2 regions of the Brevibacillus sp. BC25 genome follow, and region 2 is predicted to be linked to the other one. Evidence: predicted binding sites of a transcription regulator. Region 2 holds the regulator's gene; the other holds the start of a gene.
The links. Region 2 encodes LexA, which represses DNA repair genes until DNA is damaged. Its sites were predicted from a motif close to CGAACATATGTTCG; they were not measured.
Positions count from the first base shown of each region.

Region 1: the regulator LexA is predicted to act here: its motif matches at 1,321-1,334, upstream of PMI05_RS07460 (YolD-like family protein).

Region 1 covers NZ_AKIX01000028.1:252,684-256,108, reverse strand. The annotation lists gene PMI05_RS29600 (discoidin domain-containing protein) at 1-809, opposite strand, end outside; gene PMI05_RS31615 (hypothetical protein) at 1,112-1,243, shown strand; gene PMI05_RS07460 (YolD-like family protein) at 1,517-1,786, shown strand; gene PMI05_RS07450 (hypothetical protein) at 2,485-3,425, shown strand, end outside.
Region 2 covers NZ_AKIX01000028.1:62,362-65,786, forward strand. The annotation lists gene crcB (fluoride efflux transporter CrcB) at 1-266, opposite strand, end outside; gene PMI05_RS06480 (DUF896 domain-containing protein) at 363-560, opposite strand; gene PMI05_RS06485 (LysM peptidoglycan-binding domain-containing protein) at 637-975, opposite strand; gene lexA (transcriptional repressor LexA) at 1,138-1,761, shown strand; gene PMI05_RS06495 (DUF456 domain-containing protein) at 1,812-2,297, opposite strand; gene PMI05_RS06500 (DUF4269 domain-containing protein) at 2,406-2,981, shown strand; gene PMI05_RS06505 (SOS response-associated peptidase) at 2,978-3,425, opposite strand, start outside.

The DNA.
Region 1 (3,425 bases), 190 kb from region 2:
TTTCCACTTTCCCCATCATCATTAATCGCTGTCACTACATAGTAGTAGGTAGTTCCGTTTGTAACATCAGTGTCGGTGTAGGTAGTGCCTGTGACATTAGATGCGATTGTAGTGTACGGGCCACCAGGTGTTGTTGAGCGCTTCAAGATGTAGCCTGTTGCTCCAGTTACAGCGTCCCAAGATAGAGTGTTCTTAGCGTTGCCTGCTGTTCCTGATAGGACAGGTTCATCAATGGGAGTAGTAGAAGATTTTTCAAACAATTCTAGTTCATTCAGACCAATTGTTTTCCCAGTTGGATCAAAATAGCTGTTTAAGATATTAAGTCTGTAATATCTATACGAAGTATCATTATTGAACTCATAGGATTGTGTTGTCACTACGTTTGGGTAAGTATCATTGGAAAGTAATGTCCATGTAGTTTTATCATTGGAACCATAAAATTTCCAATCTTTTACTGAGCTACCTTTACTTGAGGATGAGATGTGATACCCTTTAATATTGATTTTTTGCACTTTTTTAGTATTACCAGCTCCGAAATCAACAATAACAAAATGACCTTCCGCATCTGATGGTAGTAGATAAGTGTACCAACTTGCAAAAGAATCAGTATTATCGTCAAATACTTTCCAGCCAGCGTATGGAGCAAAGTAATTGTCTTCTTCAATAACAATAGGAGGGGCAGATGTATTACTAGTTAATTTCGGAACTAAATCATCAGAATATTGATCTTCAGCAAAAGCAAGATTCTGTCCAGTAAGGAGTAGGGCAAAAGCAAAAACAAAAGTTAGAAACTTAGTAATTAAATTCATAAAACCCTCCAAAAATATAATAAGAGTAAGTACATAGGCCCATATACTAATCGCTACTATAACGGAGGGAAAAGGAAAACACAAAACAAAAAATACATAATATAGAATATATTAGTAATATTTAACAAAAGATTGTGAAATGCTTGTAAAGTTTACAGATGATTAATAAAAACCTCATGCTGCCCATTTTATTGAGAAATGTTTTGGTTGTTCCATGTTCCGCATATTCTTGTTTTTGGGGGATAGGTGTGTTGTCTGATATCGAACGATAGGTCCTACGGGTGATCGGAAACTACTCAGCTATGAAACCGAATCCTCCGAGCATTGATGTGATATGCGTAAAGACCGGACGAAGCCATGAAGACGTGATGACGGTGCTTGAAGCGTTGGCGCGTGAAGAGAACATCGAGTGGCGGCGGACATTCCAACGGTAGATAAATTGAAACAGCTATTGAGCTATTGCTCCACTAAAAAGTGGGGCTTTTCTTTTTTTATTATCCAGCATAGAATAAGAACAAATGTTCGCAAAAGGGTGATTAACGTGGAGACACTCAAAATCGTGGTTGAAGGTCAATACCAAGCTGTTCCGGTTTTAACCCCCAAGCATCTCAAAGCTATAAGCAAAATCCACACAGGAGTGAGTCCTAGATGCGCTCCTGACATACTTCGGGATCTGGTCGAGGCTGGATTGGTGGAGGAAACTGCAAATGACCTTATTGTATGAACATCACTATGAGCATGTGGTGGCTCCGTTGCTACCGATTGATGCAGATTTGATGGCTGAATTGTATTTCATCATTTACGATTCCGTACGCAAAGACTATGCGGTCAACGTCAGTTGGCACGAGAACTGTATCCGTAGAGAATGGGGAGTAGTCAAGGATATCGACCAAATTGAGAACAAAATCAAGCTTGTTCGGGTCGATGGGATCTGGTGGGTACCAATCGAGAAATTACTGCAGGTAGAGCGGGTGTAGCGACAATGATACAACCTGACCAATGGCGAGAGATACTACACGAAACGATCCTATACGGCATGCTTTTTAAGGCGCTAGCTCTGGATGCAGAAAGCCTTAATCAGGATCAGCTCAAAATGTCATACCGCCCCATGCTCGATACCGTATCGATGTGGGCTGAGCGAAAACACCACGAATATCGGAGCCAGTTTGGGAGGATGGGTGGGAAAATTCATATCCAAAGGACAACTGATGGTTTTCTATACTCTGTAGTTGTGACTGTCCGTGGCCGACAAGAAGAATGCCTCTATAACGTGTCGCATTTAAAAGCTGAATGCCAAGTTCGCCTTAACAATTATCTATACAACGCCAAGCAACGAGCGAACGGGCGTGCATAGTATGTACCAATTGATTAAAGTAGCAAACAACCCGCCAAGAGATAAATCCGAGCGGGTTATTTTTCGTGCTTTATTTACAATATTCCATCACTTCAAATGATTGCTCACATACTTTATTTGTCACAGAGTTTTCGTAAATTATAGCTTCGTTAGAAATGTTTTGTCGAATGATGCAGGTGAGTATTTATCATATGAAATCCATTAGAATCGAAAACGTTTTGTCGAATTAAGTGAAATAATGTCGAAACATTAAACTTTATCAAGATATAAGATTGATAGTAATATATTGAAGCTAAATTGTAAGTATTTGGAGGAGTATTTATGGGATTATCTCGTAGCGAACGTAATGAAGACAGAAGAGATGCAAGATTAGCACGTCGCGAAGCTTTAGAGGTCAAAGCTGCAGCAGCAGCAAAAAAAGTATCCAAAACTGCTAGTAGTACCCAACAAAGTAATACCAACGCATCGAAGACATCCGTACAAAAAGCTAGTGTAGATAAAGTTGACATTAGTCAAGCCGCAAGAAATTTAGCAGATGCGGTGCCTAAACAAGCTCTAGCATCAAATAACACAGGAGTAATGCATGGCCCACCGATTCCTCCGAAGACTAGTAGTACCAAAACATCAAATAACACGGGAGCAATGCATGGTCCACCAATTCCACCGAAGACTAGTAGTACCAAAACATCAAATAACACAGGAGTAATGCATGGCCCACCGATTCCACCGAAGACTAGTAGTACCAAAACATCGAATAACACAGGAGTAATGCATGGCCCACCGATTCCACCTAAAACTGGAAAGACGTGGGGGGAGGCAGGCAGTGAAGCTGCAATTAGCGCTACAGCTGGAACAGTGGTAACTACCTCAGTTGAAACTGGTGGACAAGCCTTATTAGGTAATTCGTCCCTTCCAGGACCAATATCGAAAATTATTGGACTAGGGGTATCAACTGCCGATGTTTATTACGATGCCGCAGCTAATCTCTCTAAAGGTGATACCAAGTTTGAGAGTAATAAATCAATTTCGCAATCTATTACAGAGGCTGCTACAGGAGCTATAATATCTGAACTAGGTTCATCGGCATTGGTGAATGCAATTGCAGTAACACCAGCTTATATGCAACTAACACCACAGAAAGATAAAACTACGGCAATAATGGCTGGATTAACTACAGGTTATGTAATTTCGCTTGCAGATTCAAAGATTGGGGTATCACCAGGATTAGCCGAGTATGTTGAGAAAGAGAAAGGCCGAGTTAA
Region 2 (3,425 bases):
TCTCCCCAAAAAGAGACCACTTCCAAGGAGAAGCTAGAGAACGTCGTAAATCCTCCCATAACCCCCGTTGCAAATAAAAGATAGAGTGTCGGAGATAAAATGCCACGTTCTTTCCCCAGCACGAACAAGATGCCGATGATCAAAGATCCACAAACATTGGCGATCCAAGTTCCCCACGGCCATCCCGGCTGATTCGCAAGCAAAGACAATAGGTAGCGCAAAAGTGAGCCAACTGCTCCTCCAACCGCCACAGCTATCCACGCCATCGCTTTCCCTCCCTGAATATCAAAGCGTTATGTATGTCACAGAAAAAGACACCCTAGCGTCAAGCGAGGATGTCTGTCGTATCAGTAATTGTTATCTTACTGTTTTGGTTTATTTTCTTCAAGGTCTTCCACATAACGGATGGAATCCAAATTTGCTCTCAATGAAAGCTTAACAGCGTCAATGTACTTTTGGCGCAATGCTTTTTGTTCGAGCTTTTCCTCTTCGGTCAAACCTTCTTCGCGAGATTTTTTGACCAATTCGTTAATGCGTTTAATTTCTGCGTCAGATACCACTGCTGGTTCCTCCCACTCTGTAGTAGTGCCGCTTCATTATACCACATTCGAATGATCCCGCAAGACAGCCGAACACTTACGGAGTATCAGGAAGGATGAGAGTCTGACCTGGGTAAATCCTGTTGCTCTCTAAACCGTTCGCATCTTTAATTTCTATTATATAGTCGCGAACATCCATATGCTGATCTGCATTGTATTGAACAGCTAACGACCATAGGCTATCTCCAGATTGTACGGTTACTTCTATACCTTGTGGCTCCTCCATTGGCGAAGAAGCAAACACTAGTTCGGTCAATAAGTAAAAAAAGAGAGTAAATGTAATAAGAAACAAGAGAGCTTGTCCTCTCGTGATACCAAAACGAACACGACGTTCTTCTTTTTTCTCGAAACGATTTTGTTCTGTCGATGAATTCATAATAATGGCCTCCTCACAAACATACGTTCTGATCACTTGTAACCTCATGATAAATGAGAACATATGTTCATGTCAACAAAGAATCGAACTTATGTTTGTCGAACGCAAGCTCCCATGGTATAATATAGGAAAATATGTTCGAGAAATCAGGGGTGTCTTTCTATGTCAAAATTATCGAGTAGACAACAAGCCATCATCGAGTTCATACGAAAGGAAGTTCGTGATAAAGGATATCCTCCTTCTGTACGTGAAATTGGGGAGGCTGTTGGACTAGCTTCCAGCTCAACGGTACATGGGCATTTGGCACGCTTAGAGAAAAAAGGCCTCATTCGTCGAGATCCTACCAAACCTCGCGCCATCGAATTGCTATCAGATGAAGATCGTTTTCAAGACAATTTCGAAGACTCTGTCGTCCGTGTGCCAGTAATCGGAAAAGTAACCGCTGGACAACCGATCACTGCCATTGAGGATGTGGAAGAATACTTCCCGCTTCCAGACAATATCGTGACTTCTGACAAGGTCTATATGCTGCGCGTCTCCGGGAACAGTATGATTGATGCCGGGATTCTCGACGGAGATTACGTAATTGTTCGCCAACAGCACGTAGCGAACAATGGTGACATTGTCGTAGCCATGACAGAAGAAGACGAAGCAACCGTCAAAAGATTTTTCAAAGAAAAGAACCACTTCCGTCTCCAACCGGAAAATGCCACGATGGAACCGATCATTCTGGAGCATGTCACCATTCTCGGTAAAGTCATCGGTGTATATCGACTCATTCACTAATTTCCACGTAAAAAAGGACAGCCTCGGCTGTCCTTTTCGTTTTCCGTATGTTATCTGGCGACAAAAAACCAGATGATCATCGTAACTTGCAATATGACTTTTACGACCGCACTGCCCAAAAATCCGATCAGTGAGCCTACGCCCGCTTTCACTGCTCGCTCCATCGACTGCTTCTGCACCATCAACTCTACGAGGACGACGAATACGAACGGCAAGATCAACATACCAAACGGTGGGAATACGAAGATCCCGAGGATAATTCCAACCGCAGCAGCAATGGACGACCACTTGGACCCTCCGTACCTTTTTACGAAGTACATGTTCGTGAGCAAGTCAGCACCATAAAGTAGAATACTTAGAACGACCATTCCCCACCAAAAGGATGCGGGCAATCCCGCTCCTGGATCTGCAATGAAAAAGTGATAGAGCAAAAAGCCCGCCCACAGTAATATCGTATCAGGTAAAACTGGTAAAAAAATTCCTGCGATGCTTAGCAAGAACAATAACACAACCACTACCCACAAAAATATTTCCATCTACTACACTCCCTTCATCTAGGTATACGAGTGATTACCGATTTCGTTGCGTACTTATTCACTTTTGTCTAAACTATTTTAAAAGAAAGTAGACATGGAGGTAGTCTCTTGAGAAATTGGCATGATCTCTCTTACTTGAGCAGAGGAACGATGCGCCAAAAAGCGGCGTGGGAAGCGATTCAACAGACGCACATCATGGAGGTACTATCCGATTATCGTCCAGTGCTTGCCGGAACCATCCCATTAGACATTGACGTCAAGCAAAGCGATCTGGACATTATTTGCGAGAGTCATGATCTGGAACAGTTTGTGCAGGCAGTTCGTACAGCATTTGGCTGCTTGCCCGGATTTGAAGTGACACACCTAGATGTAAAAAGTACTCCCACGTGCGTTATTTCGTTTTTCACAGCTGACTTTTGGTTTGAATTGTTTGCTCAACCGGTAGCTGTCGAAAAGCAAAACGCCTATCGTCATATGGACATCGAAGAACGACTGTTAGACATAGGAGGCTTGGATGCGTACCAACATATCAGAGCTCTGAAGCAAAGCGGCATCAAAACAGAGCCTGCATTTGCTCAATACTTTCATATTCCGGGTGATGATCCATACGAGGCTTTGTTGCATTTGGAGCCGTTAACCGAACAGGAATTACGCCAAAGAGTTCAGCTCCTACGAAAGGATTAATCTTCAAACAAAGAACCGATCTCTACTTCTTGAATACAGGAAGGATCATCATTTTTGGGGCTTCCCACTTTAGTGGATACCGGATACACCATCATCTCGCTGGAATCATAGGGGGTAAACAGCGACTGGAGCTGCAACCGATCATACTTCTCCCGATCAAGCCACAAGTCCTCATCATCTTTCTTTAAGATGACAGGCATTCGCTCATGTATACTCTCGATGAGCTCATTCGCCTTTGTCGTAACAATCGTGCAGGTATGTACTTTTTCTCCCTCTTGATTCGTCCACGTATCATACAAGCCAGCAAAAGCAAATGGTTCCCCGGTATTCAACATGATCCGCATCGGTTGCTTCCCTGTGATGCCGTTCATCCACTCATAAAAGCTGTCAGCAGGAAGAATGCATCGCTTTCGGGCGAAAAGCTGTTTGAATGCGGGCTTTTCA